2 regions of the Streptomyces sp. NPDC102437 genome follow, and region 1 is predicted to be linked to the other one. Evidence: predicted binding sites of a transcription regulator. Region 1 holds the regulator's gene; the other holds the start of a gene.

The links. Region 1 encodes HspR, which represses chaperone genes until heat shock. Its sites were predicted from a motif close to TTGAGNNNNNNNNNCTCAA; they were not measured.
Positions count from the first base shown of each region.
Region 2: the regulator HspR is predicted to act here: its motif matches at 3,915-3,933, upstream of dnaK (molecular chaperone DnaK).

Region 1 covers NZ_JBIWKI010000005.1:6,989-23,452, forward strand. Annotated here, with positions in the region: gene ACIRJP_RS08200 (pyridoxal phosphate-dependent aminotransferase) at 1-1,059, shown strand, start outside; gene ACIRJP_RS08205 (YbjN domain-containing protein) at 1,132-1,692, opposite strand; gene ACIRJP_RS08210 (MFS transporter) at 1,776-3,041, opposite strand; gene clpB (ATP-dependent chaperone ClpB) at 3,457-6,069, opposite strand; gene ACIRJP_RS08220 (TIGR03618 family F420-dependent PPOX class oxidoreductase) at 6,324-6,728, shown strand; gene ACIRJP_RS08225 ((2Fe-2S)-binding protein) at 6,871-7,191, opposite strand; gene ACIRJP_RS08230 (hypothetical protein) at 7,188-7,556, opposite strand; gene ACIRJP_RS08235 (helix-turn-helix transcriptional regulator) at 7,685-8,671, shown strand; gene ACIRJP_RS08240 (heat shock protein transcriptional repressor HspR) at 8,772-9,218, opposite strand; gene dnaJ (molecular chaperone DnaJ) at 9,220-10,404, opposite strand; gene grpE (nucleotide exchange factor GrpE) at 10,498-11,151, opposite strand; gene dnaK (molecular chaperone DnaK) at 11,148-12,998, opposite strand; gene ACIRJP_RS08260 (sugar transferase) at 13,305-13,940, shown strand; gene ACIRJP_RS08265 ((Fe-S)-binding protein) at 14,048-16,315, shown strand.
Region 2 covers NZ_JBIWKI010000079.1:534-6,691, forward strand. Annotated here, with positions in the region: partial or broken gene ACIRJP_RS40120 (Scr1 family TA system antitoxin-like transcriptional regulator) at 1-655, opposite strand, end outside; partial or broken gene ACIRJP_RS40125 (hypothetical protein) at 993-1,136, opposite strand; gene grpE (nucleotide exchange factor GrpE) at 1,260-1,955, opposite strand; gene dnaK (molecular chaperone DnaK) at 2,004-3,857, opposite strand; gene ACIRJP_RS40140 (helix-turn-helix domain-containing protein) at 4,053-4,346, shown strand; gene ACIRJP_RS40145 (hypothetical protein) at 4,559-4,702, opposite strand; gene ACIRJP_RS40150 (DUF2267 domain-containing protein) at 4,843-5,247, opposite strand; gene ACIRJP_RS40155 (STAS domain-containing protein) at 5,306-5,599, opposite strand; gene ACIRJP_RS40160 (Hsp20/alpha crystallin family protein) at 5,716-6,150, opposite strand.

The sequences.
Region 1 (16,464 bases):
GGCTTCCCCGACACCGACGGCCCCGAGGAGATCCGCGAGGCCGCGGTCCGGGCGCTGCGCGACGGGCACGGCAACCAGTACCCGCCGGGCCCCGGCATCCCCGAACTGCGCACCGCGATCGCCGACCACCAGCAGCGGCGCTACGGCATCTCCTACGACCCCGACACCGAGGTCCTGGTCACCGCCGGAGCCACCGAGGCCATCGCCGCGGCCATGCTCGCGCTGCTGGAACCCGGCGACGAGGTCATCGCGTTCGAGCCCTTCTACGACTCGTACGCCGCCTGCATCGCCATGGCGGGCGGCGTCCGCGTACCGCTGACCCTGCGCGCCCCGGACTTCCGCCCCGACCTCGACGCCCTCCGGGACGCGATCACGCCCCGCACCCGGCTGCTGCTGCTGAACAGCCCCCACAACCCGACGGGCATGGTCCTCACCCGCGAGGAGCTGACCACGATCGCCCGACTGGCGGTGCAGCACGACCTCCTCGTGGTCACCGACGAGGTCTACGAACACCTGGTCTTCGAGGGCGAACACATCCCGCCGGCCTCGCTGCCCGGCATGCGCGACCGCACGGTCTCGATCTCGTCCGCCGGCAAGACCTTCTCGTACACCGGCTGGAAGGTCGGCTGGGTCACCGCGAGCGCCCCGCTGACCGCCGCCGTCCGCACCGCCAAGCAGTACCTGACCTACGTCAGCGCGGGCCCGTTCCAGTACGCGATCGCCGAGGCGCTGCGCCTGCCGGACTCCTACTTCGACGGCTTCCGCGCCGGCCTCCGCCGCAGGCGCGACCTGCTCGGCGACGGACTGCGTGCGGCCGGGTTCGAGGTCTACCGGCCCCAGGGCACGTACTTCATCACCACCGACATCGCCCCGTTCGGCGAGAAGGACGCCTACGCCTTCTGCCGCGCCCTCCCCGAACGCTGCGGCGTCGTCGCCGTCCCCAACTCCGTCTTCTACGACGACCCGGACGCCGGTCGCGGCCAGGTCCGCTTCACCTTCTGCAAGCAGGACGACGTCCTGCACGACGCGGTCGGCCGGCTGCGGCGGCTGGCGCCCTGAAACGGCGCCACCCCGGGGCGGCGGTCACCAGGACCGCCGCCCCGGGGTGGGGTGTCACCGCCGTGCGAGGGCTCAGGCGCTCGGGGGAACCGGGTCCCCGCCGTCCGTCTTCTCCTCGGCCGGGGTCAGGCCCAGGCGCTCCTGCAGCCACTTGTCGAACTCGATCGAGGCGCGCACCCAGCTGACCGTCGACGAGACGAAGTGCTCCAGGCTGACGCCCGTACCGATGAGCATCTGCGCCTCACCGATCAGACGGACCGAGACCTCGGTCTCCTCGGAGCCCTCCTCGGGCTCGTGGGTGTGCGTGTAGACCTTCGGCCACAGCGTGCGGCGGTTCCAGTCGTCGATCGCGTCGAGCAGGACCGGGCGCTGGTCCGCGGCGTGCGGGCGGTCGTAGAACGTACGGACCGAGAAGACCTGCTGCTCGTCCTCGCCCCGGAACATGAAGTACGTCCGGAATTCCTCCCACGGCGCCGCGAGGTCGCCCTCGTCGTCGACGACGAACTTCAGCTCCATCTGTTCGAGGAGCTGCTTGACGAGGTCCTGGTCAGGGACAACGGGGCCCTCGGGTCCTGCCGCCTGCGGTTCGGGCTGGCCCCCGAAATTCGGAATCGAGGACGGATCGATAGACATCGCTGGGTACTCCTGTGGATCGCTCGTGGTTTCCTGCCGACGACCCTAGCCGCGTTTCGCCGCCAGGGGGGTCCAGGCCCTGCCTATGCCTTCGGGGGAATCATCTGCGCATCGCTTGCCCGCGCCCGTGACCAGGCGGCGGCGGCGAGGATCGCGCACAGCACCCCGAGAAGTCCGGACGCGCCGATGGTGTTCGCCGACGAGCCGGTCAGCTCCGTCGCGACACCCCCGAGGGCGACGCCGATCCCCTGCATGGCGGTCACCCCCGACCTGGCCAGCCCCAGCGCCTGGCCGCGCTGGTCGACCGGTGTCAGGAGTACGAAGGTGGCCCCGGCGGTGATCTGGTAGGCGGAGCACACCCCGGCCACCATCAGCAGGAACATGGCCGCGCCGACGCCGGGATCGAGCCAGTAGGCGACCAGCGGCAGATTCGCTCCGATCGCCAGCGGCCCGAGCAGCCGGCGCCGCGACTCGTCGCCGACCCCGGCCCGCCCCAGCAGGGCCGCCCCCAGCACCATTCCCGCCGGATGTGAGGCGAGCAGGAGTCCCACCGAGTACGCGCCACCGCCGGCTTCGTCCGCGAACGGGGCTGCCAGCCCCTCCGGCAGGACGACGAACCCCGCGAGCCACCCCAGCGCGAGCAGCGACCGGAGTCTGCGGTCCGACCAGATCAGCCCGGCCGCGCCCCCGACCTGTGCGCCGAGCCGCTTCTTGCGGGCATCGGCACTCGCCGCGGGACGGGCCTTCACGCCGAACCTGACCAGCATCGCCGAGAGGAGGAAGGTCAACGCGTTCACGCCCAGCGAGAGGTTGCTGCCCAGCCACGCGGCCAGCAGACCTCCGCCGGCGAAGCCGACCAGCTGGCCGGTCTGGTGGGTGATCTGCATGACCCGCTGGCCGCGTTCGTACCGCCCGGCGCCGAGCACGGTGGGCAGCAGCGCGCCCTGTGCGGCACCGAAGGGCGCCTCGGCCAGCTGCGCCAGCACCAGCAGCCCCGCGAGCAGCGGCAAGGGCATACCGGGCAGGGCCATCAGCCCGACCAGCACCATCCGCACGAGATCGCAGCTGATCATGACCGTACGCCGGGGGAACCGGTCCGCCAGGCCGGACAGGAGCACCCCGGACAGCAGTGCGGGCAAGGTGGTCAGCGCATATGTCGCCGCGGTCCACCCTGGCGAGTCGGTGCGTTCGAACACGAGCAACGACAGGGCCACGCGTGCCAGCTGATCACCCAGGATCGACTGGGCATAGGCGGCCCAAAGGGCACGGAATTCGCCAAGGTGAAAGAGATTGTCAGATCTGGGCTTTTTGGGCCCCGAATTTATCTCATCGCCTATCCGCTCGTTCATGCGGGCACGCTACCGACTGCCGAATTCCGCCCCCAACCGTGCCCGCGAGCAGGCCACGGCGGACGCCGCAAGGTGTCCTGATTATTCGCGCGACACCGGGCGGAAGCCGCCCGCGCCCGAACAGAAGTCCCTTGTCAGGGGCGGGCGATGCAGCCGGGGGCGGGGGCGGTCCGGAGGCTGCCACCCATCGGCGCGGAGCAAGACGTTTGGCTCAATATCGATGTTGAACGATGGATCATCGATGACGGTGACCATTTTTGCCTTTCTCCCGACATCACCGTAATTCCTCGCTCCCTGCCCGGCGGGGGAACGGCGGCGGACCCACGGAGGACTGACGGCGCGAACGACGGGGCCCCGGCCCGAGGACCGTGCGGTTCTCGGGCCGGGGCCCCGTCATCGGCCGGCCGTGCGCCTCCTACGCGGTCGCGCCCGACGCCCCGCCCGCGGTCGCGGGCCCGACGAGCAGATCGTCACCGACCCGGTCCACCCGGACGGTGTCGCCGTCCTTCACCTCGCCGGAGAGGATCTCCTTAGCCAGCCGGTCACCGATCGCCGTCTGGATGAGGCGGCGCAGCGGCCGCGCCCCGTAAGCCGGGTCGTTGCCCTCCTCGGCCAGCCAGGCCAGGGCCTCGGGCGTGACGTCGAGCGTGAGCTGCCGGTCGGCCAGCCGCTTGGCGAGCCGGTCGATCTGGAGCTGCGCGATGTGCGCGAGCTCGTCACCGGACAGGGCGGAGAAGACCACCACGTCGTCGAGCCGGTTGAGGAACTCCGGCTTGAACGAGGCCCGTACGATCTCCAGGACCCGTTCCTTCTTCTCCTCGGGCTTGGTCAGGGGATCGACCAGGAACTGGCTGCCGAGGTTGGAGGTCAGGACCAGGATGGTGTTACGGAAGTCCACCGTCCGGCCCTGTCCGTCGGTGAGCCGGCCGTCGTCGAGGACCTGGAGCAGGATGTCGAAGACCTCGGGGTGGGCCTTCTCGACCTCGTCCAGCAGCACGACGCTGTACGGGCGGCGGCGTACCGCCTCGGTGAGCTGGCCGCCCTCCTCGTAGCCGATGTATCCGGGCGGGGCGCCGACGAGCCGAGCCACGCTGTGCTTCTCGCCGTACTCGCTCATGTCGATGCGGACCATGGCCCGCTCGTCGTCGAACAGGAAGTCGGCGAGCGCCTTCGCCAGCTCCGTCTTGCCGACACCGGTCGGGCCGAGGAAGAGGAACGAGCCGGTGGGCCGGTCCGGGTCGGCGATTCCGGCGCGGGTGCGGCGTACCGCGTCCGACACCGCCCGCACGGCCTCGCTCTGCCCGATGAGCCGCCTGCCGAGCTCGTCCTCCATGCGCAGCAGCTTCTGGGTCTCGCCCTCCAGCAGGCGTCCGGCCGGGATGCCGGTCCAGGAGCCGACGACGTCGGCGATGTCGTCCGGGCCGACCTCCTCCTTGACCATCGTGTCCTTGGCCGCCTCCTGCTCGGCCTCGGACGCCTCCGCCAACTCCCGCTCCAGGCCGGGGATCTCCCCGTACAGCAGCTTGGAGGCGGTGTCGAAGTCGCCGTCGCGCTGGGCGCGTTCGGCCTGGCCGTGCAGCTCGTCGAGACGCTCCTTCAGCTCACCGACGCGGTTGAGGCCCTGCTTCTCCTTCTCCCAGCGGGCATTGAGGCCGCGCAGCTCCTCCTCCTTGTCGGCGAGGTCGCGGCGGAGCTTCTCCAGGCGCTGCAGGGAGCCGGGGTCGGTCTCGTTCTTGAGGGCCAGCTCCTCCATGTGGAGACGGTCGACGGCGCGCTGGAGCTCGTCGATCTCGAGGGGCGAGGAGTCGATCTCCATGCGCAGCCGGGACGCCGCCTCGTCGACCAGGTCGATCGCCTTGTCGGGCAGGAAGCGGGAGGTGATGTAGCGGTCGGACAGGGTCGCGGCGGCCACCAGCGCGGAGTCCGCGATGGAGACCTTGTGGTGGGCCTCGTACCGGCCCTTGAGCCCGCGCAGGATCGCGATGGTGTCCTCGACGCTCGGCTCGGCCACCAGCACCTGCTGGAAGCGGCGCTCCAGGGCGGGGTCCTTCTCGATCCGCTCGCGGTACTCGTCGAGCGTCGTCGCGCCGACCATGCGGAGCTCGCCGCGGGCCAGCATCGGCTTGAGCATGTTGCCGGCGTCCATGGCGGAGTCGCCGCCGGCGCCCGCGCCCACGACGGTGTGCAGCTCGTCGATGAAGGTGATGATCTGCCCGTCGCTCTCCTTGATCTCGGAGAGGACGGTCTTCAGCCGCTCCTCGAACTCGCCGCGGTACTTGGCTCCCGCGACCATCGCACCGAGGTCGAGGGAGACGAGCCGCTTGTTCTTCAGGGACTCGGGGACGTCGCCCTTGACGATGCGCTGGGCGAGGCCCTCGACGACGGCTGTCTTGCCGACGCCGGGCTCACCGATGAGCACGGGGTTGTTCTTGGTGCGGCGGGAGAGCACCTGGACGACGCGGCGGATCTCCTGGTCACGGCCGATGACCGGGTCGAGCTTGCCCTCGCGTGCGGCCGCGGTGAAGTCCGTACCGAACTTCTCCAGCGCCTTGTACTGGCCCTCCGGGTCGGGTGTGGTCACCCGGCGCCCTCCCCTGCTCTTCTCGAATGCGTCCAGCAGCCTCTTCGCACCGGCCCCCTGCCCACTGAGGATCTCACCGGCGCGGCCACCTTCGGCCGCGATGCCGATCAGCAGATGCTCGGTGGAGATGTAGTCGTCGCCGAGCTCCTTCGCGCGCTGCGCGGCGTCGGCGATGACGGCGAGCAGCTCGCGGTTGGGCTGCGGCGGGGCGACGGTGGACCCGGTGACGCTGGGCTGGGCGCCCAGGAGGCGCTCGGTCTCGGTGCGTACGGCGATCTGGTCGGCCTCGACGGCGGCGAGCAGATCGGTGATGTTCTCGTTGTCCTCGCCCGCGAGCAGCGCGAGCAGCAGGTGCCCGGGGGTCAGATCGGGGTGCCCGTCCTTCACGGCCCTGCTGGTGGCCGCGTTGATGGCGTCCCGGCTCTTGTTGGTCAGCTCGGCGTCCACGTGCGCTTTCTCCTCCTTGCGGTGACTGGTCTCTCTCCACAGCACTGACTCTGACTATGCCAAAGTGCGTAAAGTTGAGTCTACTGCACTCAAGACAATATTGAGTGGCCTCCACTCAACTTGATCGGAGGGCCGGGGCCGTCGGCCCGTCCGCCGACGCCGGGTTGCTTCGAGTGAACCGGCCGCACCGACCCACCGCCACCGGGGCGGGGGCGGCGCCCCGGGGCCGTGCCCGTGCTGCCTACGCTGTGTCCATGGCAGTCGACGTGACGAACCCCGGCCCCGAGTACCTCGCCTTCTGGCGGGCACGGCATGTGTGCACCCTGACCACGCCCCGCCCCGACGGGACGCCGCACGTGGTGCCGGTGGGCGTGACGTACGACCCCGAGACGAGGCTGGCGCGGGTCATCACCGGCAAGAACACCAGGAAGGCCGCCAACGTCCTGGCCGCCGGCCCGGACGGGGCACGGGTCGCCGTCTGCCAGATCGACGGGCGCCGCTGGGCGACGCTGGAGGGGCGTGCGACGGTACGCACGGAGCCGGAGGCGGTGGCCGACGCGGTACGCCGCTACGCGGAGCGCTACGAGCGCACCCCGAAGCCCAACCCGGACCGGATCGTCATCGAGATCGCCGTGGACCGGGCGCTCGGCAAGGCCTGACCGGCCCGCGGGCCGGTCAGGCAGGGCCCGGCCGGGAAAAGCACACCGGCCGGAAAAGGCACAACGGCGCCATCGTGTTCAGGTCACGATGGCGCCGTTGTGTGGGGGAGTGACTGAGCGACATGGAACGACGGGGGATCGCTCAGGCACTGCGGGGGGTGGCGGAAATAGTCTCTGGCTCGAACAGCTGGTGGTCCCGCCGGTCGAGGTTGACGAAGATCATGTCGTACCGGATCGCGCAGCGAACGGGCTGCGGGGCTCCACGCGGCTTGCGGAGGCAGCGGTACGCGCGTACTTCGTCGTCTTCTTCACGTGCGACAACGATGGGGTCGCCGAACAGAGTGACCATCAACGAGTCGCCACAGTGGGGGACGGCAGTGACGAGATCGATGAAATGCCAGCCTGATCGGTAGGCCGTGGCCATCTCTCGCCGGAAGGTCCGGTCGTCCGGCGGGATGGTCATGCGCTTGTGCGGGCCGTGGCGGAGCCGGTACCGGTGGGCGAGACCCAGCCGATGTCGGACGACTTGGCAGGCGCGACCCAGCCGATGTCACCGTCGGCCGAGGCCTGGACGACCCACCCGATGTCGGACGACTCGGCGGGCGAGACCCAGCCGATGTCGGCGGGCGAGACCCAGCCGATGTCGGACGAGTTGGCAGGCGCGACCCAGCCGATGTCACCGTCGGCTGCCGCCTGGACGGCCCACCCGATGTCGCCACCGGCAACGCTGTCCTCGCTCCAGCCAATGTCGCTGCCGCCCACCAGCCCGACCCCCAGGGCCGCGACGAACGAGACGGCAAGCGCCGAGCGATGCATTCGCTTATACATAGTCGGCTTCGTCCTCACTTGTGGATTCTTCTCCCCCGCACCTAAGACGATGTCTCACCTGGGCACGCAAGCACCACCGCGTAGATGCATCATGTTCTTGCATGTTCAGGAACCTGGGGGGTGACGATATGACCACAAGCAACACAAAGCCGACACATTCTCATGGGATCACCGAACTGTGCGACGCGGGAGCACGGCTTTACGCCAGTGCTTTGCGGCTGGGACGCATCGCCCGCGCCGAAGTGGAACCGGCGCCCTGCCTGATGGAGTTCGCGCTGCTGCATCCCGATCCGGACGACCCGGCCTGGCTCCGGCCCGTTCCACCGTCCACCGCTCTCGCACAACATCTGCATCCCATCGAGCGCGAGATCCTGGAACGGCGCCGGCACTCGGTCGAACTGACGGAGTCGTTCGAGCCGTTCATGGACATCAGCACCCTGGGGCCGCCCAGCACCCACGCCATCACCGTGCTGGAGGGCATGAACCGGATCAACGCGGCACTCGATCTCGCCACCGCAGAGTGCCGCACCGAAGTGCTCACCGTCCAGCCCGGCGGCGGCCGGAGCGAGGATGATCTCAGCAAGTCGCTGGAGCGCGGCCTGTCCGTGGTCCACCGCGGCGTCGGCATCCGCACCCTCTACCAGCACACCGCGCGCCACAGCCCCAGCACGCTGGCGTACGCGGAACGCATGGCCGACGACAACATGGAGATACGCACCCTCGAAGAGCTCATCGGCCGCCTGATCGTGTTCGACCGGACCGTCGCCTTCATCCCGGCCAGCGACGACGATCAGGTGGCCCTGGAACTCCGTCATCCCGGGCTGGTCGAGTACCTGGCCAACGTGTTCGAGCAGCTCTGGACCAGAGCGGCTCCGCTGCGGGAGGAGGTCAAGTACGAACCGACCTCCCTGGGCATCAGCGGGGTGCAGCGCTCCATCGCCCAGCTCCTCGTGGAGGGCCATGTGGACGACTCCATCGCCCGCCGCCTCGGCATGAATGTCCGCACCTGCCGGGCCCACGTCGCCAAGCTCGCCGCCGCGCTCGGCAGCAGCAGCCGTGCCCAGCTCGGCTATCTGATAGCGCGGTCGGGGATGCTGGAGGAGGAACAGCGCTGATGCCCCGCCCCGCGAGCGGCTTCACCGGTTCGCGGCGGCGTACGGCAAAGGGCCGGGGAACCGGCCCGTAAGCCGCCTCCCCGGCCCTTGGGGCCCGAGTTCAGTCCTTCGGCCGTTTCGGCCGCCAGACCACCAGCGCACTGGTCTGCTGGACGTCTTGATACGGCACCAGATCGCGCCGGTACGAGGCGTGCACCTGGGCCTCGCGCTGCTGCATCGCCTGTGCCGCGCCGTCCACCGCCGCCGAGAGCTCGGCGACGCGCTGCTGGAGCGCGGCGACCTGGTTCTCCAGCTCGATGATGCGCTTGATACCGGCGAGGTTGATGCCCTCGTCCTGCGACAGCTGCTGCACGGTGCGCAACAGCTCGATGTCGCGGGCCGAGTAGCGCCTGCCGCGCCCGGCCGTGCGGTCGGGCGAGACGAGGCCGAGACGGTCGTACTGGCGCAGTGTCTGCGGGTGCAGGCCCGAGAGCTGGGCCGCGATCGAGATCACGTACACCGGGGATTCATCGGTCAGTTCGTACGGATTGCGTCGTCGGCCGTCCACCTCAAGCTCCCTTCGCTGCCTGGAACAGCTCCGCCCGCGGGTCCTGGCCCGCGGTCGCCTTCCGGTAGGCCTCCAGGGCGTCCCTGGCCTCGTTGCTGAGGTCGCCCGGCACCTTCACCTCGACGGTGACCAGCAGGTCGCCCCGGGTGCCGTCCTTGCGTACGGCGCCCTTGCCGCGGGCGCGCATCGTGCGCCCGTTGGGAGTACCCGGGGGCAGCTTCAGCGTGACCGCCGGGCCGCCGAGCGTGGGTACCTTCACGTCGCCGCCGAGCGCCGCCTCCGTGAAGTCGACGGGCACGGTGACCGTGAGGTTGTCGCCCCTGCGGCCGAAGACCGGGTGGGCGTCGACGTGGACCACGACGTACAGGTCACCGGCCGGTCCGCCGCGTTCGCCGGGCCCGCCCTTGCCGCGCAGCCGGATCCGCTGGTTGTCCGAGACGCCCGCCGGAATCCTGACCTGCATGGTCTTGGAGGACTTCGCCCGCCCGCTGCCCTTGCAGACATCGCACGGGTCCTGGGCGATGAGGCCCCGGCCCTTGCAGTCCACGCAGGGATCGGTGAGCGAGAAGCCGCCGCCGGTGCCGCGCGAGACCTGGCCGGTGCCGAGGCAGGTCTGGCAGACCCTGGGGGTGCCGTTCTTGTCGCCGGTGCCGGAACACGCCTTGCAGGGCGCCTGGCTGGACATCCGCAGCGGGACCGTGGCCCCCTCGACGGCCTCGGTGAAGCTGAGCGTCACCTCGGACTCGATGTCCTGGCCGCGACGCGGCTGCACCCGTGTCCCCGTACCGCCCCGGTTGAACAGGCCGCCGAAGACATCGCCCAGACCGCCGCCGCCGAAACCGCCGGCCGCGCCGCCCTGGCCCCCGCCCTGGGCCCCTCCGAAGAGGTCGCCGAGGTCGAAGTTGAAGTTGCCTCCCGCGCCGCCGGGTCCGGCCCGGAAGCCGCCGTTGCCGAAGAGGGCGCGTGCCTCGTCGTACTCCTTGCGCTTCTTGCTGTCACCGAGGACGTCGTTCGCCTCGGAGATCTCCTTGAAGCGCTCCTCGGCCCTGTCGTCGCCCTTGTTGGCGTCCGGGTGGAACTCGCGGGCGAGCTTCCGGTACGCCTTCTTGATCTCGGCGTCGGTGGCGTCCTTGGGGACGCCGAGGACCTTGTAGTAGTCCTTCTCGACGAAGTCCTTCGTGCTCATCGACGTCCCTCCTTCCGGACGATCGGCCATGCGACCGGCCTGCTGGCCGGTCGCATGGCCGGGCGGTGGGCCGCGAGGTGGTCGGACGGAATGTCAGACCTCCTCGGTGCCACCGCTCTCCTCGTCGGTTGCCTTCTCTTCCTTCGTTGCGGCCGGTGTCGCACCCGGCTGGGGTTCGGCCACCGCCACCCGCGCGGGGCGGATGGTGCGCTCGCCGATCCGATACCCCGGCTGCAGGATCGCCACGCAGGTCGTCTCCGTGACATCCGGCGCGTACGAGTGCATCAGGGCTTCGTGGATCGTCGGGTCGAAGGGCTCGCCCTCCTTGCCGAACTGCTGCAGGCCCAGCTTGGCGACGACCGTCTCCAGGGATTCGGCCACCGACTTGAACCCGCCCACGAGTTCGTTGTGGTCCCGGGCCCGGCCGACGTCGTCGAGCACGGGCAGGAGCTCGGACAGGAGACCCGCGACCGCGATCTCCTTGACCGTGGCCCGGTCCCGCTCGACCCGGCGGCGGTAGTTCTGGTACTCGGCCTGGAGCCGCTGGAGGTCGCCCGTGCGCTCGTTGAGCGCGGTGCGGACCTGGTCCAGCTGGGCCGTCAGGCCGACTGTCTGTACTGCGTCCCCGGCCGGGGCCGCCCCCTCCTCCGAAGAGGAGGAAGAGGCGTCCTTCGGCTCAGCTCCGTCAGGGGTGGCGCCGGAGGGGACGTCGGGCTTCTCCTCGAAACCCGGAGTCTCCTCGGTCACACCGCACCGCCCTTGGCGTCCTTCTCGTCGTCCACGATCTCGGCGTCGACGACGTCGTCGTCGGCCTTGGCCTGGGCACCCGGCTGCGGGTCGCCCTGCGGGGCGCCGTCGGCCTGGGCGTTGGCGTACATCGCCTGGCCGAGCTTCTGCGAGACGGCCGCGACCTTCTCGGTGGCGGTACGGATCTCGGCGGTGTCCTCGCCCTTGAGCTTCTCCTTCAGCTCGGTGAGCGCGGTCTCCACCTCCGTCTTCACGTCACCGGGGACCTTGTCCTCGTTGTCCTTGAGGAACTTCTCCGTCTGGTAGACGAGCTGCTCGCCCTGGTTGCGCGACTCGGCGGCCTCGCGGCGGCGGTGGTCCTCCTCCGCGTACTGCTCGGCCTCCTCACGCATCCGGTTGACCTCGTCCTTCGGCAGCGAGGAGCCGCCGGTGACGGTCATCTTCTGCTCCTTGCCGGTGCCGAGGTCCTTGGCGGCGACGTGCATGATGCCGTTCGCGTCGATGTCGAACGCGACCTCGATCTGCGGGACGCCACGCGGGGCCGGCGGCAGGCCGGTCAGCTCGAACATCCCGAGCTTCTTGTTGTACGCCGCGATCTCGCGCTCGCCCTGGTAGACCTGGATCTGCACGGACGGCTGGTTGTCCTCGGCCGTCGTGAAGATCTCGGACCGCTTGGTCGGGATCGTGGTGTTGCGCTCGATGAGCTTGGTCATGATGCCGCCCTTGGTCTCGATACCGAGGGACAGCGGGGTGACGTCGAGGAGCAGTACGTCCTTGACCTCGCCCTTGAGGACACCGGCCTGGAGCGAGGCACCGATGGCGACGACCTCGTCCGGGTTCACACCCTTGTTGGCCTCCTGGCCACCGGTCAGCTCCTTGACGAGCTCGGCGACGGCCGGCATACGGGTGGAGCCACCGACGAGAACGACGTGGTCGATCTCGGAGAGCTGAATGCCCGCGTCCTTGATGACGTTGTGGAACGGGCTCTTGCAGCGGTCCAGGAGGTCGGCCGTGAGCTGCTGGAACTGCGAGCGCGTGAGCTTCTCGTCCAGGTGCAGCGGGCCCTCGGCGGACGCCGTGATGTAGGGCAGGTTGATCGTGGTCTCGGTCGAGGACGAGAGCTCGATCTTCGCCTTCTCCGCGGCCTCGCGCAGACGCTGGAGAGCCATCTTGTCCTTGGACAGGTCCACGCCGTGCCCGTTGGCGAACTGCTTCACCAGGTAGTCGACGACGCGCTGGTCCCAGTCGTCACCACCGAGGTGGTTGTCACCGTTGGTGGCCTTCACCTCGACGACGCCGTCACCGATCTCCAGGAGCGACACGTCGAAGGTGCCGCCACCGAGGTCGAAGACGAGGATCGTCTGATCGTCCTTGTCGAGCCCGTACGCCAGCGCGGCGGCGGTCGGCTCGTTGACGATACGCAGGACGTTCAGGCCCGCGATCTCGCCGGCCTCCTTGGTCGCCTGGCGCTCGGAGTCGTTGAAGTACGCGGGGACGGTGATGACCGCGTCGGTCACCTTCTCGCCCAGGTACGACTCGGCGTCGCGCTTCAGCTTCTGCAGGATGAAGGCGCTCATCTGCTGCGGGTTGAAGCTCTTGCCGTCCAGGTCGATCTTCCAGTCAGTGCCCATGTGGCGCTTGACCGAGCGGATCGTCCTGTCGACGTTGGTCACTGCCTGGCGCTTGGCGACCTCGCCGACCAGCACCTCGCCGTTCTTCGCGAAGGCGACGACGGACGGCGTGGTCCTGGCGCCCTCTGCGTTGGTGATGACGGTGGGCTCGCCGCCTTCGAGAACGCTGACGACGGAGTTAGTCGTGCCCAGGTCGATGCCGACCGCACGTGCCATTTCAATTCCTCCAGCTTGACTACTTGAGTGGAACTGACTCAAGGATGCACGACCCCCGCCCCACTGTCAACAGACCTGAGTCGAGGCGACTCAACTATCGTGCACAGACCCTGCGCGCCCCACTATTTCCCAGCCTGCGGCCCCCCAACCGCGCGCGACATCCCTCGCCCCGCGCACGAAACTCCCCGGTCCCCCGGGCGGCGCAGCCGCCCCCATCATCGCCCCATGGGATCGTTCTGTCACAAAATGTCGTGAGCCACGCAAAACCGGCATTCGATCCGCCGCGATCCCAGGCAGGTGCGAACGATGCAGACGAAGAGACGGGGACGGACACGGGTGCGGGTATGGGCACGCGCACGACAGTGGGAGCGTCCGCCGGCCAAGCGCGTACTGGACGTGACCCTCGGCTCGGCCCTCCTGACCCTGACCTCCCCCCTGCTCGCCGCGGGCGCCCTCGCCCTCGCGGCGCGCAGACCGCCCGGCGGCGTGCTGACCCGCTCACCCCGGATCGGCCTGAACGGACACGTCTTCGTACTGCGCTCCCTGCGCACCCGGCACCTGCGGCTGGACCTGCTCTCCCGGCTGCCGCACGTCGTACGGGGAGACCTCTCCCTGGTCGGCCCGGAACCCCTGGCCCCGGAAGACGCCGACCCCCACGCGGCACACTGGCGGCAGGAGCTGAAACCCGGCCTGACCGGCCTGGCGCAGGTGCACTCCCGCTCAGGAATGCCGTGGGACGAACCGGACCTGCTCGACCAGCACTACGCCGAGCACCACGGGACGGGGCTGGACCTGGCCATCCTGGCGAGGGCGGTGCACGCTCCGCTGCGCGAGGCGGCCCGCGGGCTCACGCGGCACGGAAAGGCACGCCTGAGCGACACAGATCACCGCCCGTCCGGCTACAGCGCGGCAGAAGAAGTCGGTACTGTCAGCACAGACTGATTAAGTTACTGCTTAGTAAGCACTGTGATCACCGATAATCGCCAGTACCCGTCTCATTGACGCTGGATCCGACCCTCCCCACCCTCGCAGGCCCGAGGAGCCCCCAAATGCAACTCGCCGCGATCATCGTGTCGCTGGTTCTGATCGTGGTCGGCGTGGCCCTGTTCCTCCGCGCCCTCCTGCAGATCTACAACTTCATGCGGCTCGGCCAGAACGTGCCCGTCGGCACCCGCACGGACGAGCCCGCACAGCGCACCGTCACCGTGGTCAGGGAGTTCCTCGGCCACACCCGGATGAACCGCTGGGGCATCGTCGGTGTCGCGCACTGGTTCGTGGCGGTGGGCTTCTTCTCGCTGCTGCTGACGATCGTCAACGCCATCGGCCAGCTCTTCAAGGCCGACTGGCTCCTGCCGGTCATCGGCGACTGGGCACCGTACAACGTCTTCGTCGAGTTCATCGGCACGATGACCGTGCTCGGCATCCTGACCCTGATCGTGATCCGGCAGCTGGCCCACCCGCGCAAGCCGGGCCGCAAGTCCCGCTTCGCCGGGTCCAACTTCGGCCAGGCGTATTTCGTCGAGGCCGTCATCCTCATCGTCGGCGTCTGCATCTTCATGCTGCACGCCCTCGAAGGCGCGCAGCACCACGTCGACGGCTACGAGTCCTCCTTCTTCATCTCGTACCCGGTCGTCAACTGGCTGGAGGGCATGGACGTCTCCACCCTCCAGAACCTCACCTACTTCTTCGCCGGCCTGAAGATCGCGACCTCCTTCATCTGGATGATCACGGTCGCCCTGAAGCAGGACATGGGTGTCGCCTGGCACCGCTTCCTGGCTTTCCCGAACATCTGGTTCAAGCGCAACGCCAAGGGCGAGACCTCGCTCGGCGAGCTGCTGCCGATGACGTCGGGCGGCAAGGAGATCGACTTCGAGGAGCCGGGCGAGGACGACGTCTACGGCGTCTCGCAGATCGAGCACTTCTCCTGGAAGGGCCTGCTCGACTTCTCCACCTGCACCGAGTGCGGCCGCTGCCAGTCGCAGTGCCCCGCCTGGAACACCGGCAAGCCGCTCTCCCCCAAGCTCCTGATCATGTCCCTGCGCGACCACGCGCACGCCAAGGCCCCGTACCTGCTGGCCGGCGGCGGCAAGGACATGGAGGGCAACGAGAAGGCGTCCGAGGAACAGCTCAAGGACGTCCCGGCCGCCGCTCTCGCCGAGGCCGAGCGCCCGCTGATCGGCACGGCCGAGGAGAACGGCGTCATCGACCCGGACGTGCTGTGGTCCTGCACCACCTGCGGTGCGTGCGTGGAGCAGTGCCCGGTCGACATCGAGCACATCGACCACATCGTCGACATGCGCCGCTACCAGGTGATGATCGAGTCCGCGTTCCCGTCCGAGGCGGGCACGATGCTCAAGAACCTGGAGAAGAAGGGCAACCCCTGGGGTCTGGCGAAGAAGCAGCGCGTCGAGTGGACCAAGGAGGTCGACTTCGAGGTCCCGGTCGTCGGCAAGGACGTCGAGGACCTCACGGAGATCGACTACCTGTACTGGGTCGGCTGCGCGGGCGCCCTGGAGGACCGGGCGAAGAAGACCACCAAGGCCTTCGCGGAGCTGCTGCACATCGCGGGCGTCAAGTTCGCGATCATGGGCGGCGACGAGAAGTGCACCGGTGACTCCGCCCGCCGCCTGGGCAACGAGCCGCTGTTCCAGCAGCTCGGCCAGGAGAACGTCGCGATGCTGAACATGGCGTTCGGCGAGGATGACGACGCGCCGGAGACGAAGAAGCCGAAGTCGTCCAAGAAGATCGTCGCGACCTGCCCGCACTGCTTCAACACCATCGCCAACGAGTACCCGCAGCTCGGCGGCGAGTACGAGGTCATCCACCACACCCAGCTGCTCCAGCACCTCATCGACGAGGGCAAGCTGATCCCGGTGACCCCGGTCGAGGGCCTGATCACGTACCACGACCCGTGCTACCTGGGCCGTCACAACAAGATCTACACCCCGCCGCGCGAGATCATCGCGAAGGTCCCGGGCCTCCGGAACGAGGAGATGCACCGCCACAAGGAGCGCGGCTTCTGCTGCGGCGCCGGTGGTGCCCGGATGTGGATGGAGGAGCGGATCGGCAAGCGCATCAACAATGAGCGCGTCGACGAGGCTCTGTCCCTCAACCCCGACATCGTCTCCACCGCCTGCCCGTTCTGCCTGGTCATGCTGACCGACTCGGTCAACGGCAAGAAGAACGACGGCAAGGCCAAGGAGTCGATCCAGGTGGTCGACGTGTCGCAGCTGCTGCTGGAGTCCGTGAAGACCCCGGCCGACCCGGCCGGTGAGGCCCAGGCGGCGGACGCGCCGGAGCCGGAGCCGGTGAAGTAACCCCCCGCGAGCCGCACGACGGAAGCGGCCGGACCTGCCCAGGGGGCGGGACCGGCCGCTTCCGCTTTCCCTGCCCGGCCGCCCGCCGCCCTGGAGCTGTCCCCCCGGGGTTCCCCTAGGGGATGTCACAGCTCGGCGGCAATGGCGGG
Region 2 (6,158 bases), on a different contig from region 1:
AGGGTCTCCACCACGGCCACGTCGTCGTCGTGGAGATAGAACGCCTCCAGCGGCCACACGGTGCGCTGCGCGGTGAACGGGAGCGATACGGAGGTGAGCGGCATCACGGCCAGGAGGTGGCGTAGCTGCCCGCGCATGGCGTCGGGGTCGGCAGTTTGGTAGCGCAGGACGGTTCCTCCATGAGGACGACGCAGCGGTGGCCGCCCTCGTAGAGGAAGCGGGAGCGGGCGACACGGGCGGCGACCGCTTCGGCGACGTCGTTGGGGGTGCCTTGGAAGGCGGTGATCTGCTCCATGAGTGCGGTGGCGAAGCCCGGGGTCTGGAAGAAGCCCGGCGGCACGTTGGAGACGTAGACCCGGCAGACGCGGGTCCGCTCGTGGAGGGTGTTCCAGTCCTGCTGGACCTTGCGCATGCCGTTGCGGTGCAGGCGGCGCCATTCCAGGTACATCGAGTCGACCGCGCGGGCGGTGGCGATGTGACGTCGTCGGCCTGGTCGTCGGCGCCGCACGCCGAACACCACGTGCGGATGTCGGTGTCCGAGGGCGCGGCGTCGCCCTTCTGGGATGCGGGTGGTCTTCGCCGGATGCCAGCCACACCGGGCGGAGAGTTCCTTCCCGGTGAGGCCGGGGTCCTTGCGCAGGTGCGTGAGCCGCACGGCGCCGCGAGCATGCTGTGCCGTCAACGGCCGGCCGGTTCGGTGTAGCGCCGACGGCGCCGGTCCGGGTCGTCAACGCCGATCTCGTACCAGGCTCGCCGTGCTGGAGCCGGGGGGTGTTCACCCACACCGCGATGGCGATGCCCTTCAGGTTGGCGGTGAGCGCCTGGAGGCGGTTGTCGAGCAGGTGCTCCGCCTTGCCTGCCAAGCCCACATGCAGCCGCGGGAAGCCCTTCGAGCGGGTGTATCGGTGGCGCTGCCAGAACGGGTACGTCCCGCCGATCGTGCCGCGGGCGCCTTCCCAGACGCGGTGCCCGGCGTAGCGCTCGTAGTCCCAGACCTCCTTCGCGAACCGGGCCTGGGACATGGTGCCGTTGTCGAGCTCGAAGAGGCGTACCTCGCTGGTCTTGATCGGCTGGGCGAGAACCGCGTCGGTGTTGAAGGTCAGGCCGATCTCCTTGTTGGCGTGGTTCACCTCCACCTGCCATCGGTCAGATTCTTCCGGCCGCCGGCCAGGATCATGTCCGTCACCGCGACGCCGTACGGACCGAACCTGGCCTTCACGGCCTTCGCTCCGGTGTCGGCCCTCGGTCGGAGAGGCAGCTCATTGCCGTCGACCAGAGCCTTCTGTCCCGCCGGAGTCAGGTTCCGGATCGGGTGCCGTCCGCCCGCCAGTGCCCTCGGAGAGCGACGATCCGGAGGTTTGGTGGTCCGGAGCAAGCGGCTGTTCGACCGCCACCTGGGCCGGGCGCAACAGGATCTCGCCCAGCCGGTAGCCGGATCGCAGGATGTGTGTGCAGGTGGGACGGTCGACTCGGTTCGATTCGGTCGAGCTGAGTGCCTCGTGGCACGAAGGGTCGAAGGGTTCACCCTCCTTGCCCAAGGTCTCCGGCGAGGCCAGCTGGACCTGCATGCGGTCCGCGACGGCTTCGAAACCGGCTGCGGCGTCGTCGTGGGCGCGGGCCTGTTCGATGGTGTCGAGGACGGGCAGCAGGGTGGGACGGCGTCGGCCACGGCGGCTTCGCCGATGGCGAGGCGTTTGCGCTGGACGCGTCGGCGGTAGTTGTCGTACTCGGCCTTCACTCGTTGTAGATCCTGGGTGCGTTCGGCCAGCGCGGCGCGTAGCGCCTCGCTGCCGGCCTCTGCGGGGACCTGCCCGGGCGGGGGTGCGGCACCGCCGGCCAGCGGGGCACTGTCGGGTGCCGCCGGGGTGCTCCCGCCCCTCGGATTCGGCCGGCCGCTTCGTGCCGGCATCGCGCAGGTGCAGGGTGTCGATGCGCCGCTTGTCGCGGATGACCACCAGCGGGCGCTGGTCTTCGCTGCTCTTGCTCGGCCTGGGCGGGGGTGGTCATGCGGCGCCTTCCTTGTGCCCGTCCTCGTCGACGATCTCGGCGTCCACGACTTCCTCCCCCTCCTCGCCCTGCTGGCCGGTCGCGCTGCCTGGTGCACCGGGGGCGGTCTGGGCGTAGAGGGCCTGGCCGAGCTTCTGGCTGACCTGGGCGACGTTGTCGCTCGCCGCGCGGATCGCGGCGGTGTCCTCGCCCTTGAGCTTCTCCTTTAGGTCCGCCAGGGCCGTTTCAACCTCGCTCTTCACGTCGGCGGGAACCTTGTCCTGGTTGTCGTTGAGGAACTTATCGGTGGCGTAGAGGAGTTGCTCGCCCCGGTTGCGGGTCTCGGCGGCCTCCTTGCGGCGGCGGTCCTCCTCGGCGTGCTGCTCGGCTTCCCGGATCATGCGGTCGATGTCGTCCTTAGGCAGGGCGGAGCCGCCGGTGACGGTCATCTTCTGCTCCTTGCCGGTGCCGAGGTCCTTCGCGCCGACGTGCATGATGCCGTTGGCGTCGATGTCGAAGGTGACCTCGACCTGCGGCAGACCGCGCGGGGCCGGGGCGATGCCGGCCAGTTCGAACATGCCGAGCTTCTTGTTGTACGCCGCGATCTCACGCTCACCCTGGTACACCTGCACGCTCACCGAGGGCTGGTTGTCCTCAGCGGTGGTGAAGACCTCCGAGCGCCTGGTCGGGATCGTGGTGTTGCGCTCGATCAGCTTGGTCATGATGCCGCCCTTGGTCTCGATGCCCAGCGACAGCGGGGTGACGTCAAGCAGCAGGACGTCCTTGACCTCGCCCTTGAGCACGCCGGCCTGCAGGGCGGCGCCGATGGCGACGACCTCGTCCGGGTTGACGCCCTTGTGCGGGTCCTTGCCGGTGAGTTTCTTCACCAGGTCGGTGACGGCGGGCATCCGGGTGGAGCCGCCGACCAGGATGACGTGGTCGACGTCTTTGACCTCGATCTTGGCGTCCTTCACGGCCTGGCGGAACGGGCCCTCGCAGCGTTCCAGCAGGTCCGCGGTGAGCTGCTGGAACTGGGCGCGGGTGAGCTTCTCGTCCAGGTGCAGCGGACCCTCGGCGGAGGCGCTGATGTAGGGCAGGTTGATCGTGGTCTCGGTCGCGGCGGACAGTTCGATCTTCGCCTTCTCCGCGGCCTCCCGCAGTCGCTGCGCGGCCATCTTGTCCCTGGACAGGTCGATGCCGTAGCCGTTCTTGAACTGGGTGACCAGGTGGTCGGCGATACGCTGGTCCCAGTCGTCACCGCCTAGGTGGGTGTCGCCGGAGGTGGCCTTCACCTCTACGACGCCTTCCCCGATCTCCAGCAGCGACACGTCGAACGTTCCACCGCCGAGGTCGAAGACCAGCACCGTCTGGTCGTTCTCCTTGTCCAGGCCGTACGCCAGCGCGGCGGAGGTCGGCTCGTTGATGATCCGCGCCACCTTCAGGCCCGTGATCTCCCCGGCCTCCTTGGTCGCGGTGCGCTGGGAGTCGTTGAAGTACGCCGGCACGGTGATCACCGCGTCGGTGACCTCCTCGCCCAGGTACGCCTCCGCGTCGCGCTTCAGCTTCTGCAGCACCCGCGCCGAGATCTCCTGGGCGGTGTAGCGCTTGCCGTCCACGTCCCCCTTCTCCGGGAAGCGCCAGTCGCTCTCGCCCATGTGGCGCTTCACCGACCGGGCGGTGCGGTCCACGTTGGTGACGGCCTGGCGCTTCGCGACCTCGCCGACGAGCACTTCGCCGCCCTTGCCGAACGCCACCACCGACGGGGTGGTGCGCGCGCCCTCGGTGTTGGCGATGACGGCCGGCTCGCCGCCTTCCAACACGCAGACCACCGAGTTCGTCGTTCCGAGATCGATACCGACTGCGCGAGTCATCTCCGAGCTCCTTCATCGCATTCACACACAGAGCTTCCCTATATCGACACATAAAACTTGAGTCGTCCAATGTCAAGTTTATGTTTGGCCGCCGGTGCGGTGCCGCGTGGAACCGGCGGGTTGCGGCACAACGGATGGTGGGGTGGAGGAAATCTGTAACGTGGAGTTGAGGTTCGTGAGCGGCGAGGTGAGACCGTGGTGCTCCCGATCGACGACCCGGATGCGGCGCTCTACGCGGTGGGGCAGGGGGCCGCCATGCTGCATGTCCAGGTGGCCTTTCTGCGCCGGCTGGACGAGCAGGGCGTGGTGGTGCCGGTGCATTCGGCGGGCGGCCAGCGCAGGTACTCGCACCGGGAGATCGACAGGCTCGCGGCCCTGGAGAGGCTGATCAGCGAGGGACGGACCGTGGAAGGCGCGCGTCGGGTGCTCGATCTCCAGGCCCGGGCGGAGGAGTTGGAGGCCGACCTGGAGCGGGCCCACGGTATTTGACGCGCATCCGCGCAGCACCCGGGCGGGGCGCCGACGGCGGTTTCCTGCCCCGGGCGGTCAGGCGGCGGCGGTAAGGTCGGCGCGGCCGAACAGGAGCGCATAGCCGCGGGGCAGGCGGGCGAGGAGGCGGTCGGTGAGCCGCTCGCCCCCGAGAGTCGCGAGGGCGGCCAGGACGCAGGAGGCGTCCCAGCGGGCGCTGGTGAGGCTGGTGTTCAGGGCTCGGGCGACGGCTTCGACGAAGGCGGCGACGGGTGGATCTGCGAGGCGAAGACGGCGCGGGCCCGCTCGGGGAGCGTGGCGGCCAGCTCGCAGCGTTCGTCGCGGGTGAGCTGGGCGCCGAGGACGGCCAGGACCATGCCGAGGACTCATTCGGCTTCCTCGTCGCTGGGGTAGCGGCCGAGTCGGCGGGCCTGCTGGATCAGGCGGCGGTGCCGGGGCATGGGCGGTGGCCTTCCGAGACGGGCTGCCGCGGCGCGGGCGGCGGCACGAAAACGGGTCAGGGTCGGTTGCCGGGGGCGGGGCGGCCGAACAGGACGTCGTAGCCGGGCGGAAGCTGGAACAGGACGCGCTCCATCAGGTCGTCGCCGGCAGCGTCGGCCACCGTGGACAGGACGGCCCCGATGTCCCACACGGCGGTCTTCTCGGTGGCGCCCTCGATCCAGGCGGCGGTGGCACGCACGAACCTCTCGGGACTGAGCGGTTCGGCAGCCTGCAAGGGGTTCAGCAGGATCAGGGCGAAGGTCTCAGGCACACGGGCCGCGAGCTCCGCGCGCACGTCGCCGACCAAGTGGGCGCCGAGTAGGGCCAGCACGACGCGGGCCGCGCGGTCGGCGTCCTGAGCAGTGTCGTACTCCCCGCGTTCTTGGACCTGGTCCAAGAACGCCTCCCATCGAAGAGTCACCGCGAATCCTCCCTTCGTCCCGACACGGGTCCAGGCCGAGGTGGGCGTACGGGGCCGGTCAGGGCTCGGCGGCCAGGCGGCCACTGAGGCCGGTTGGCTTGAGCAGCCTGGCCACAGGCCCGCCGACGCCGCGCAGCAAGAGCCGCCCGCCGTACCGGTCGGCCTGGTTGCGGGCCTGGACGCGGACGCCCAGACCCGAGCAGTCCTTGAACGTCACCTCCGACAAGTCGAGCACCATCTCCCGGTGCGCCTTCAGCGCCGCGGCCAGCCGGTGGCGAAGCCGCAGGGCGGTGGCGAGGTCGATCTCACCGCCGACCCTCACCACCAGCGGTGCCGACCGCCCGTAGTGCATGACCCGGGCGGCCGGTACTGCGCGAACCAGGCCGGGGGGCGCGGGGCCGGCTGCGGGGAAGTCCCGCGCCGCACGCCCGGGGGGTACGGGCAGCGCGGAACGGCACAGGGATGTGGTCAGGCCCGGATCTCCTTGCGGCTTCCGCCGTGGCTGATGGCGATCTTGCGGGGCTTGGCCTTCTCGGCGACCGGGATCTTCAGGGTCAGCACACCGGCCTCGTAGTCGGCGCTGATCCCCTCGGGGTCGAGCGTGTCGGAGAGCATGACCTGCCGGGAGAACACGCCGAGCGGGCGCTCGGACAGCTCCCACTTCACGTCCTCGCCCTCGTGGCGGGGACGCCGTTCAGCCTTGACGGTCAGCATGTTCCGCTCGACATCGATGTCGATCGCCTCCGGGTCCACACCCGGCAGGTCGAAGCAGACCACGTACTCGTCGCCGACGCGGCAGGCGTCCAGCGGCATCGGGGCCGGACGCGACCACGTGCCCGTCGTGCCGAAGAACTGCTGGGTCAGCCGGTCCAGCTCGCGGAACGGATCGGTGCGCATCAGCATCGCGAACA